3 regions of the Wukongibacter baidiensis genome follow, and region 1 is predicted to be linked to each of the others. Evidence: a T-box and tRNA genes for the amino acid it is inferred to sense, from the RefSeq annotation. Region 1 holds a T-box; the other regions hold tRNA genes.
What was found. A T-box is a leader RNA that pairs with one kind of tRNA and senses whether it is charged. The one in region 1 lies ahead of R9X47_RS13680 (valine--tRNA ligase), so its partner is inferred to be a tRNA-Val.
Positions count from the first base shown of each region.

Region 2: it has a tRNA-Val gene. The T-box ahead of R9X47_RS13680 (valine--tRNA ligase) is inferred to sense a tRNA for this amino acid. The anticodon was not compared.
Region 3: it has a tRNA-Val gene. The T-box ahead of R9X47_RS13680 (valine--tRNA ligase) is inferred to sense a tRNA for this amino acid. The anticodon was not compared.

Region 1 covers NZ_CP138202.1:2,998,488-3,002,739, forward strand. Annotated here, with positions in the region: gene R9X47_RS13680 (valine--tRNA ligase) at 1-1,599, opposite strand, end outside; T-box leader at 1,780-2,039, opposite strand; gene R9X47_RS13685 (GNAT family N-acetyltransferase) at 2,170-2,703, opposite strand; gene R9X47_RS13690 (hypothetical protein) at 2,890-3,633, opposite strand; gene R9X47_RS13695 (MarR family winged helix-turn-helix transcriptional regulator) at 3,684-4,112, opposite strand.
Region 2 covers NZ_CP138202.1:5,631,670-5,635,921, reverse strand. Annotated here, with positions in the region: gene R9X47_RS25495 (DUF445 domain-containing protein) at 1-19, opposite strand, end outside; gene ytxC (putative sporulation protein YtxC) at 251-1,168, opposite strand; gene R9X47_RS25485 (DUF6873 family GME fold protein) at 1,393-2,151, opposite strand; tRNA gene R9X47_RS25480 (tRNA-Cys) at 2,383-2,457, opposite strand; tRNA gene R9X47_RS25475 (tRNA-Gly) at 2,471-2,545, opposite strand; tRNA gene R9X47_RS25470 (tRNA-Phe) at 2,549-2,624, opposite strand; tRNA gene R9X47_RS25465 (tRNA-Asp) at 2,630-2,706, opposite strand; tRNA gene R9X47_RS25460 (tRNA-Val) at 2,747-2,822, opposite strand; gene hslO (Hsp33 family molecular chaperone HslO) at 2,972-3,862, opposite strand.
Region 3 covers NZ_CP138202.1:3,100,908-3,105,159, forward strand. Annotated here, with positions in the region: gene spoIIE (stage II sporulation protein E) at 1-1,491, opposite strand, end outside; tRNA gene R9X47_RS14095 (tRNA-Thr) at 1,767-1,842, opposite strand; tRNA gene R9X47_RS14100 (tRNA-Asp) at 1,847-1,923, opposite strand; tRNA gene R9X47_RS14105 (tRNA-Val) at 1,963-2,038, opposite strand; tRNA gene R9X47_RS14110 (tRNA-Met) at 2,101-2,177, opposite strand; tRNA gene R9X47_RS14115 (tRNA-Leu) at 2,182-2,270, opposite strand; gene R9X47_RS14120 (Ppx/GppA phosphatase family protein) at 2,377-3,309, opposite strand; gene R9X47_RS14125 (S1 RNA-binding domain-containing protein) at 3,382-3,957, opposite strand; gene R9X47_RS14130 (FtsB family cell division protein) at 4,065-4,252, opposite strand, start outside.

The DNA.
Region 1 (4,252 bases):
GTTTTTCTTTGACTTACTTATTTTTTCTCCTTTTTTAGCTAATACAAACCCACATACCATGATATCCTTCCATGGTATTTGTCCAGTGTTGTAGATACTTTTTACTATTGTATAAAATGCCCAGGTTCTAATTATTTCATGGGCTTGAGTCCTCATACTCATAGGAAGTAACTTTTCACTCATATCACCTTCTTCATTCCATTTAGCATTTATCAATGGCGTAACTGAAGAAGTCGCCCATGTATCTAATACGGCTGTTTCAGGTATAAACTCCTGGCATCCACAGCTACATTTTTCTCTAGGACTATCTTCTAATGGATTAATAGGTAGGTCTTCTTCCCTTGCTAAAATGTATTTCCCACACTCACTGCAATACCAGAGGGGAAATGGTACTCCAAAAAAGCGCTGTCTTGAAATACACCAGTTCCATTTTAGGTTCTCTACCCAAGTTATATAGCGATTTTTCATATATTCGGGATACCAATTTATTTCATCAGCGGCCTTTAGAAAATCCTCCTTAGAACTTAAAATATCTATATACCATTGTCTCGAAGGAATGATCTCTATTTCACTTCCACATCTTTCGTGGGTAGATACTGCATGAACTATAGTTTCACTTTTAATTAATAGGTCATTATCTGATAATATCCTAATAATCTCTTTTCTAGCCCAATTTATCTCAAATCCGCTAATGTACGGCACATTTTCATCTATTGTTCCATCAGAACCAATAACCTTTTTATAGGGTAAATCGTATTTTTTGTACCACTCTAAATCCACTGTATCACCAAAGGTACAACACATTACAATCCCTGTGCCCTTATCTATCTGCGCATTTTCATCTGCTAATACAGGTACATCAAAGTCATATAAGGGAACTTTGGCCTTCTTACCAATATATTTCGTATATCGTGAATCTTCAGGATGTACAAAAAGCGCAACACAGCCATAGAGTAGTTCTGGTCTAGTTGTAGCTATATATACTGTCTCATCTTCAATATAAAATGGTATCCAGTTAAAGGTAGAGTCTATATCCTTTGATTCTAGCTCGGCTTGTGCTATAGAAGTCCGGCAATGGGTGCACCACAATACTGGGCTATCTTCTGCATAGGCCTTTTCCTTCTTTACTAGGTCAATAAAGGATTTTTGTGAAATCCTTTGTGCTAAAGGACTTATTGTTTTGTATTCTAAGTTCCAATCCACACTGAATCCTAGGGACTGCCATAATTCTTTAAATATTTTTTCATATTTTTCTGTAGTTTCTAAGCATTTCTCTATAAACTCACTTCTAGGCATATCCCTTGCAATAATTCCAAGCTCTCTTTCTACAAGTCTCTCTGTAGGTAATCCGTTGTCATCAAATCCAAAGGGATAAAACACGTTCTTTCCTTGCATTCTCTGATACCTAGCAATCATTTCAGCCTGAGTGTAAGAAAAAATATGTCCTATATGGAGTTTTCCACTAACTGTAGGTGGCGGGGTATCGATAGAATATATTTCCCTGTCATCATCCATTTTAAAGGAATAAATATTATTTTCCTCCCAAAATTTTTGAAGCTTCTTTTCTGTTTCAGCGTATTTATACTTTTTACCTAACATTTTAAAACCTCCTATAAAGATTTCCTAGTGAAACTAAATTTGTATATATCAAGATATTCGATGATTCTTGGGATTTTTGATCTGTATAAGTTGAAGTTTTCACTGGAATCTCTGTATTTTTTCTAGGCGCCTAGAAGTTTATATTTTAATGCCGGCAAAACAAAAATCCCTCCGTCCTATCATTAGGACGAAGGGATGTAATCTCCGCGGTACCACCTAAGTTTGTGTAAATACACACTCTCAATATATAGTACGAGATAAAAATCTTTATCCGATACTACTTCCCCTTTAACGGTGGGACTCCGGCGAAGTCTACTCTCTTATGATTTCGGTTCACAACTCAGAGGCTACCTTCCATAAACCCTTCATGGAGAATTTCCACCAACATCTCCTCTCTATGACTCAGGTGATTATGTACTCCTCCTCATCAAAGTCTTTAAATCTTATTAGCTTAAATATTGTTACAGACATTATATAGCCGCCTAAAAGTAATGTCAAGAAAAACTTATTTAATATTTTCAAAAGAAATTGTATATAGTTTTTCTTTTTTAGTACATATTATTCAAAAGTTTATTTTTTGATAATCTTATATAAAACATGTTTACACAATGGATGATTCTCATCCAGTTTCGGATGTAGGAATTCACCTTCATAATTCATACCTAGCTTTTCCATTACTCTCATTGAAGGTTTATTTAAAACAGCTGTAAATGAAACGATCTCAGAAATCCCTAGGTCAGTAAAAGCATAGTCTAAACAAGCTTTTGCACCCTCAGTGGCATATCCATTTCCCCAAAACTCATTACTTAGTCTCCAACCGATTTCAACACATGGTGTAAATTCAGCTTCAAATCCAGGTATTTTTAAACCAATGAATCCAATAAATTCTTTACTTTCCAACAATTCTACAGCCCATAATCCAAATCCATGCTTGTCAAAATGTTCATTGATTCTTTCTACTAATGAGTTACTTTCTTCTACTGTAAGTGTGCTAGGAAAATACTTCATGACCTCTGGATTCATGTTCATCTCAGCAAATGGTTCTAAGTCAGATTCCTTCCATCTTCTCAGACCCAACCTAGATGTTCTCATTATATATTCCATACTATTTCTCCTCCTTGTCAACTTCCGACTCGTTCTTTGATCTATTAAAACACCCTATCTATTAATAGTTACCATCTTCCTGTTATATTCTATTTAGACCAATAGAAACCTCTATAATATTTCAGAAAAATTCGTTCTTTACTAGTCTCAATCAAATAATTCTCAACCCATCTAAACTGATTGACATCAAACTATCTTGTGTTTTTCTAGCACCTCAACGAAGGCATTGCTTTCTATCCTTGATCCAATTACAGGTGACCATTTATTAAAAAACCACTCTAGATAGTGTTTATAACCCTTCTCTTTCCAATTTTCTATTAGCCCAATATTTCTTTTCTCATCATCATATTCTTCTATAATCCTCATAACTTCATTATCCGATGGCTTTTTATACTGATTGTCATGAAAAATATGATTTAGATCTATCCTGCCCTTCTGTTTTCTATTGTCTGTCTTAGAATACCCAAGACAAACTGCTATCATTGGCAAAACATAATTTTGCGGTATATTTAATTTATCAAAGGCTTTCTCAAGCTTATTATGATATATTTCATTTGTTATAAGAGTATCTATTCCAAGTGAATTGGCTGCAAGTATCGACGATTGTGCTAACATACTTATATCTATTAAGGCTGTAGTAAACTGCATCATATATTGACTATCAAAATCGCAATCAAGCAGCTCTGAACATCGATGCAACCTATAGAAATCAATACAGAATATTAAAACCATGTCACCTGCTAAACCAAGAGTATTAACTTGATTCTTATCTAGAATAATAACGGAGTATGATTGACGATTGGATGCATCAGCAGTTTTTAGAATAGACGCCTTAATGATCTCAATATCTTCCTTTCTAATTTTTCTAGTAGAAAATTGATTCTTCCGGGTAGTTCTCTGTCTTTCTAGTAATCTCAGAACAGTATTCATAATTTCCACCTCATTTTAGTTCGCAACCGAACTATTTATTTAAAAAAATATTAATCAAAATTATTGCTTACTCTGTCTAACATTTCTAGAAAAATATATATTTCCATATCTGTAAATCCTTTAAAAAACATGTTTATAACATTATCTGAAATCTCTTCAAAATAAGGTTTGATTCCCCATCCCTTTTCAGTTAATATTATAAAACTATATCTTTTATCCTCGGATGATTGTTCTTTTTTAACATATTCAAACTTAATTAGCTTATCTATTAACTGCGTAACTGTAGATTTAGACCGATTTATCCCCTCAGCAATTTCCTTCATTGTTAATTTTCCTTCATTTCCATATAGTATATTCAAGATATTGCCATGCGATACTACAAGTCCCTCTATCCCATACCTTACAAGTTCAGATTCAATATAGTCAAATACTTCCCCACGTATTCTTGTTATCATTGAAATTGCTTGATATTTATTCATTGTATTTTCCCTTCTTTTATTCTTAATTTCATTATAGTACGTAATCGAACTGTTTTCAAGTTAGATGTTATTCTCTATTCATATTTTTGTATTTTATTTATTTTCATACTATAAAAACAAAAAATCCTTTCGTTCTATTC
Region 2 (4,252 bases), 2.6 Mb from region 1:
CCACTTTTGTCCAGAACATTTCTTCACCTCTTATGTTATAACTTCTAGGAACAAAGTAAAGTATAACATATCCCTAAAATGCTTTCAATAGCTTTAATTTGTCAGCATAATAATAGGCTGCCCCAAATCTGAAAACTGAGATTGCTGTAGGAGAATAACCGGAAGACATACTAAAGTAGTTCACCTTCTCCATTTTAGCAACAGCAAGTAAATTCAGATACTGGGTCAGCCTTAACCGCTTCTCATGTTTCTACTCTTCTTTTATTATTTTATTCATATTACATAAACGACAATTGTTACATGTATAAACTTTTCCATCAAAAATATTTTTTATAGTTTCAATAATCTCAGTGTTCTTAACATTGCTTACAAAATGAAATACTATTTTTTTTGGTGCTATAGTTATTAGAGTACTAACAAGCATATCATCATTGTTTAGGTTGCTATCTACTAGATCAGCTATCAATCCCCTTATGTACTCGTCATTAATCAAGTTGTTTCCCTCATCAAAAAAGTGATATGTTCCTGTTTTATCTACTACAATATTAATTAATTCAATTTTTGATTCCTGAATATCCACAAAATATTTCAATAGTTTTATGAATTCCTTATATTCTTTTTCCATTACATATTCTTCAATTACTCTATCAATTATTTCATATAGATCCTCAAGGTAGTTCCTTAGTCTGAAATTAACAAAACCTTCAATATTTATGTTATTATTTTCATCCAGAAAATCTAATAACCTATAAAGAATTTTTGCTTTTCTATTTACCTTGTAGGGCACATCGATACTTCTATCATAAATTTCATTGTCAAAGCATTTATTTAATTCTTCAATTATCAACCTTTTTTCATTTGCCTTTAGAAAATAATAATTAGCATATAAAATTTTTTCTACTATTTTTATCTCTAAGATATCTACTATATAATTAGATATACCTATGGCTACGTGATGATTAAATTCATCAAAGCATTCATCATATTGCTTCTTATTTTCCCTAATAAAATCCTCATCTATATAAAATTTGATAGTATTAAACTTTCCATCTTCTACTACGCTGCTTTTTATCTTGAGGTCTTCGTTTCCATAATTTTTTAGGATCCTATCTACTAATTTATTCGTATTGTCTACATTTTCATATAAAGTAATTGAAAGTAAATCCATTGTTATAAAGCCCTCCTTTCAATTGTAGTATATGGGAGTATAAAAGAGCATATACAAACATTGTTCTGTTAGTTTTTGTTTTTCCTGTCATTTATATATAACTAATATTTACTAAGGTTTTTATATTGTTCTTATTACTAGTCTATTAATTTATACACATTAGAAACTTACAAAAACTCAAATATTTGGATATATATAAATTGAAGTTTCGACTGGAATCTCTATCAAAGTTTTTCAGTTATTGGTATTATCGAACCTATATCTATAAGCTTTTTTTCTCCAACACAATCATAGGTCACCGAATATTTTTCAAGAAATTTTTTTATTTTTTCAAAATCGGGATGTTTTTTAGTATTTCCACAAAAGAGTAGTTTATTACTTGAAATTAATCCAGAAGCTCCACCTATAAATCCATAGTTCAGCCCCGGCAACTCAATATATCCGCTTTCGATAAGCAGTACATCTATATCATACTTCCCTATTTTTTTTGCTATTCCTTTATCGGAAGTTATTATAGCTCTTTCATTTACTACACAAATAGAGCATTTTGAATATCCTTGCTTTACATTTATAGATTCAACTTTCTTCTGTTCAAGTTTTTCTATTATTTTTTTATCGGTGTATTTGAAGTTGTGTATGGCAAATCTCCCTATCCTCCCTACATTATATGCAATATTATCTGGATAGGAACTTTTTAGTGTAGTATCACCCTTAATTATTTTCAAATTCAACATCTTAAATTTTTCCTTAGCCTGAAAATATATATTAGGAGCAACGACGATTTCATCTCCTCCAATATGATGCATTAGCATATCAGGATGTGCCGAAACCGCTTCATACAAGTCCTTGCAATAAGGAGCCTCAATAATATTTATACCTTTAGCTCGTATTTTATTCTGAATACATTTTGCAACTCTCTTGTCTACTACAACAGTTTTTACTTTTCCCTTAGGCAAAAAAGGTGTTTCAATAAAACTATCCATTGCATCAGTTCACCTACTTTTTAGTCACGTGTTTACTATTATAAAGGGGTCCTAACGAAGCTTAATTGATACCTATCAAAATATCCAATGTTTTTCGGAATTTTGGATGTATATAAGTTAATACTTACACTGGAATCTCTATATTATTACACTAACCGTTCATTCAATTCCTTTTATAGTTTCTATCATAACATAAAAAAAAGACATCCCTTTGGATGACTTTGTTGTCAATGGAGGCGGCACCCAGATTTGAACTGGGGAATAAAGGTTTTGCAGACCTCTGCCTTACCACTTGGCTATGCCGCCTTATTTAATTAATTGGAGCGGTAGAAGGGATTTGAACCCTCGACCCTCGCCTTGGCAAGGCGATGCTCTACCACTGAGCCACTACCGCACATGGTGCCCAGAGGCGGAATCGAACCACCGACACGGGGATTTTCAGTCCCCTGCTCTACCGACTGAGCTATCTGGGCATATTTGGCGATCCAGAAGGGACTCGAACCCTCGACCTCTAGCGTGACAGGCTAGCGTTCTAGCCAACTGAACTACTGGACCGTATTTTAAATATACTTTACTTGTCTAGCATCAAATAATTTGGTGGGCGCAACAGGACTTGAACCTGTGACCCCCTGCTTGTAAGGCAGGTGCTCTCCCAGCTGAGCTATGCGCCCTTATTATTGAGCTGACAAATATTATAATACAACATTTTAAACTTATTGTCAAGTGATTCTTTGATTTCCTTATAAGTGTATCAATGTCCAACATAAACTTTAATAACTCAGATTATTCAACGTTACATTGAACAATCTGAGTTATATACCTACTTATGGCCTAAAGCTTCATTTAATAATCCAGTAAGGTCTTCTTCGTTGAATAAATATTTTTTATTGCAAAAGTGGCACTTTATTTCTGCTTTGCCATCTTCCTCTATTAAAGATCTGAGTTCTTTTTCACCTATACTAAGTAAAGCCTTTTCAATCTTGTCCACTGAACAATCGCAAACAAAATCTATCTCAGTTTTTTCAATTATATCAACATCAAAGTCCTTTAGTATAGCTCTTAATATTTCTTCTCCTGTCATCCCTTCATCTACCATAGAAGATGTAGACGGAATATCCTTGATTGCCTCTTCAAGTTTAATTAGGGTTTCTTCATCTACATCGGGTAATGGCTGAATAATAAACCCACCTGAAGCCTTTACGCAGCCGTCTACGTCCAGTAGTACTCCTAGTGATACAACAGATGGTTGCTGTTCTGAATACATATAATATGCAGCCAGATCTTCTCCTATTTCACCAGTTATTAAGTTTGACTGTCCTACATATGGTTCCTTAAGACCTAGATCTTTTGCAATTATCATCTTACCATTTTTCCCTACAGCACCGCCTACATCTAGTTTCCCCTTTTCATTTAAGGTTACATCTATATGAGGGTGGGAAATATAACCCTTTACAGATCCTTTAGAATCAGCAACTGCCACAATAGACTTTATTTTATTAGAACCTCTAATTTGTAAGGTCACCTTGTCCTTTTCACCCTTGAGCATATATCCCATAATAGATGCAGCAGTTATTGTTCTACCTAAAGCTGCAGTAGCAACAGGGGTTGTGTCATGTATTTCTCTAGCCTTTTCAACCATATCCGTTGTTACCGCAGCAAATAATCTTATGCTCTTATTAGCAGCAAGTCCTCGTACTATATAATTTTTCAAAGTAATCCCTCCAACTATAAAGAGTTCCAAATAAACCTTAACTTATATATATCAAAATATCCGATGTTTCCGGGAATTTTTGATGTGTATAAATTAAAGTTTTGACTGGAATCTCTATATCTTTGCTATGTTAAAAGCTGATAAAAATCAGCTCTTTCACTTTATATTTTTCCCTCTAGTAATACAAAATATTTTATTAACCCTGGTTAATCCAGGGTAACATTTTGATTTCTCAAATATCATTAAAATATTTACTCTTATTATACAATCCGCTAATTAAATTTTAATGAATAAAGGTTGCTTTCATATCTATATTTGAGAAATCAAAATGAAGTTTTTGTCTAGATCTGTGATTCTATTTAGGTCAAAAACGCAACAATAAAGCCCTGA
Region 3 (4,252 bases), 100 kb from region 1:
CTTATCAAAGGCTACATAAAGAGCATCTTCTACGTCCTTCTTAAATTCTACTTTAGTCGTAATCTCATTAGACAGCTCATCAATAATTTGAGCCACCCCATTAAACTGCTCTGAAACCAGCTGTCTCATCTCGAAAAGTTTTTTACTCCATTTGTATCCTACCTTATATATTTCATAGGTGGAGTTTATTTTTTCTAAAAGTTTATCCTCTTTAAGGCATTTCTTTTTTAGATACGATGGAAAATTATTTTTATGCAGTTTTCCTTGGGTATCTAGGGTTGTAATAGCATCCATTATCCCATTATATGTACTATAGAAATAATTATCCCAACAGCTTCTTTTCATACTGCAGTTTGCACATATGGAGTTAGCTATATCATTGATAAGGTTTGTAACTTCATTATTTTCAATAATCTTTTCCTTCTCGGATATTTTAGAATATGTCACAGCTAGCTCTGAAAACGCTGTTGCATACTCCCTCAATTGCTTATTAGTAAACTTTTTAATTCTTTCGCTGTACAACCTATCCATTTCAATGGTATTTATTTTAGAGTTAATGATTTTAGCCATATAACCAGATAAGGCCTTCGGAGTTACAATGAAAATAGCAAAGGAAATCAATATTTCCTCTAATTGTATAATTGTCTCAGTTGATCCATTAACATAAAAGGTTAATATAGAATTACCTAATATCATTCCTAAAGCAGATGCTGTCTTGCCCATATCTTTAAAGATTCCTGCCAACAACCCTGAGAAAGCATATATTCCTATTATAATCGGAGCTCCTGTTATGGTCATGCTGGTTATAACTCCAATAGTTACCCCTACAGCTGCTCCTATGGACGCTCCTCCATTATAGGCAAAAAATAGGGTCAATAACATTCCAATAATATTTTTTAGTGAGAATCCAAATACATTTACCTCTGATAATCCAAGTACGGCGACTGCTGCTACAATGGCAATACAAATAACTTCTTCATTAGATAATACCTTCCTGTTTGAGTTATTGGTAAGCGCAGGAACGGCATAGGATAAAATATATGTAAAAACAAATACCACAATTGCTTCAAATCCAATCATAAACAAATCATATAAATAAAAATCAGTAAAAAATACGTACCCGGCTCCTGCTAGAAATGTAATTATTGCTGTTAAAAAAGCTAATTTAAACATATTAAAGTTCAGCCCTCTAATGCCAGTCATAAATAGGAGCGCGATAGATCCCAATATAAACATATACTTATATTGATCAGGCCCAGTTGTCATTATTCCAAGTAAAACAATTACTCCTAATCCAATATTCCTTTTGTCCTTTATTATCATTATTGAGAAAAATGCTACTCCAAAGGGCATTAGCCCTTCGAGAATTGAGGCTCGTCCTAACAAAAAAGCTATTAGTGCTAAAAAGATAAAATGTCTATTTATTATATGGGTAGCTTGTCCATATTTTCGACCTACCTTTTTTAAATTTCCAGTATTTAATTTTAACATAATAAAAACACCCCCTGTTAATAAGAATTATAACAATAGGTGTCTAAAATATTTGTCAAGATGACTCTAGATATTCCAAAAACTTTAAGACATTTTATATCAGCGATAGACAAAATCAAGTGTATGCTTTTATAAATTTTATTTTCGACATCATATTTCCTAGGAAATAATAGAAGAAAGACGATTGAAGTCATTTTATCAGTAGAAAGTTATAGGTATAGCTTTTTAACGTAAAAGAAAAAGACACGGTTTTCTTTTCCGTGTCTTTTTCTTAATGGAGCTGATGATGGGACTCGAACCCGCAGCCTGCTGATTACAAGTCAGCTGCTCTACCAATTGAGCTACACCAGCATAATGGCGATCCAGAAGGGACTCGAACCCTCGACCTCTAGCGTGACAGGCTAGCGTTCTAGCCAACTGAACTACTGGACCGTATTAAAAGTTTGATTATTTGCCTCTAGGCAAATAATTTGGTGGGCGCAACAGGACTTGAACCTGTGACCCCCTGCTTGTAAGGCAGGTGCTCTCCCAGCTGAGCTATGCGCCCTTAATTAGATTAAGATGCCTGGAGCATGCTAGGATTTGATCATTATCTCCAGTTTTAATTTGTGGTAGCGGCGAGTGGACTCGAACCACCGACCTTTCGGGTATGAACCGAACGCTCTAGCCAACTAAGCTACGCCGCCACAATGGTGCCGGGGACCGGAATCGAACCGGTACGGTCTTTAAGGACCGCAGGATTTTAAGTCCTGTGCGTCTGCCAGTTCCGCCACCCCGGCGGGATATTTTTTATCAGCGACAAGTAATATAATACAACATTTTTTACCCTTTGTCAATAAAAGACTACATATTTTTTTATCCATATATAGGAATATCCTGTCTCGGCTATTTCTTGTTTATATTTTCTTTCTCCCAATAAATATAGCCTTCAAGGTTATCAAAGTCACTGATTCTTATTTTCTCGATATTTAATGCTGTAAGTATTTCATATAAAATTTTACTTCCAGCCAAAATAATATCAGCACGCTTCGGTTGCAGTCCTTTAAACTTTCTACGCTCATCATTATCGCAGAGCTTAAAACGATCAACCATATTACTTATTTCTTCAATTGTTAGATTATAGTTATGGACTTTCTCTCTATCATAAATTTCTAGGCTTTGAGCTATTGCTGCCAAGGATGTAGCTGTACCGCCTATCCCTGCAACCTCTTTTATTTCAAATTTCTGTAAGTCTCCAACTATTTCATCTATTATTCTTCTTATATCATCTGCTAAACTATCCATTTCAATATCAGAAATAGGATCGGTGTCTATATGCTTATCTGTCATTCTAACAGCTCCAACATTTAAGCTCTTGGAGAATCTTATACCCTTACTATCTCCAAATACAAACTCGGTACTTCCCCCACCAATATCTATAACTAATACATTATCTACCTGTTCATCTATTCCATTAATAACTCCTATAAATCCTAATTCAGCCTCTCTTTCACCACTAATCACTTCAATATCTAAGCCTAGCTCATCTTTAGCTCTTTTTAGAAAGACTTCTCTATTTACAGCATCCCTAACGGCACTAGTTGCGATTATCTTAATGTCATCTATTCCATTGCATGAAGCCTTGTCTTTAAATTTCTTAAGTGCGGCGATACTTCTCTCTATAGCCTCTTTAGATAATGTCTTTGTTCTGTCTACCCCTTCACCTATTCTGGTCATTTCAAGGATTTTTTCATTCTCAATTATATATCCATTTTCAAGCTTTGCAGTAAGCATTCTTATAGAGTTTGTCCCAATGTCAATGACACAACATTTTTCCATAATATTTACTTCTCCTTTACGGCTTGTTTACATATATAAAACCGGGAAAAAATTCCCGGTATTATCTATTAATTATTCACCACTTCTATTAAAGCCATTGCCTCTTCTGTTGCTGGCACTCTTCTTCATGGTTTTCAACTTTTCATCGCTGTCTTTCATAAACTTTGACAGCATATCTTCAAAGCCACCGCCTTGCATCTTTGAACCATGTGATTTCGAACCATGTGATCTAGATCCGTAAGGCTTAGATCCTCCTTGTGGTCTAGACCCGTAAGGTTTAGATCCATAGGATTTAGATCCTTGTGGTTTAGATCCATAGTTTCTTGAGCCTTGATCATTTTGTGGCTTGTTATATTTTGGTCTTCCTTCATTCTTCTGATATTCAGGTTTTCTTTCTGCTTTCTTTACTTCCGGGTCGATGGCTTTTCGTATTGAAAGACTCACCTTCCCCTTACCATTCGTCTCAATAATCTTAACCTTTACTACCTGTTGTTCCTTTAAGTAATCTTTTACATTCTTTACGTACTCATCAGCTATTTCTGAAATATGACATAGTCCAGTATTCCCATCTGGCAGTTGTATGAAAGCTCCAAAATTTGTAATACCTGTAACAGTGCCATCAACTACCTTACCAATTTCCAAGGCCATTAAAAACCTTCCTCCTTAATTTTTTTTACGTTATTACCTCACATCAATTATATTTTATCATACCAACTATGTCAATATAACTTTTATCAGGTATCTCGCACTTTAATTTAATCTGACTGCTTTTCATCTTGAATAATGTATATTATCTCATTTTGCTTTACCATTTTCAATTTTTCTCTAGCTGTTTTTTCAATAAACTCTGGATTCGCACTTTCTTTGGATTTCTTTTCCATCTCACTCACTTCTTCTTTTAGTTGATCAGCTCTCTTTTGCAATTGCGTTTCTTCTTTTTGCA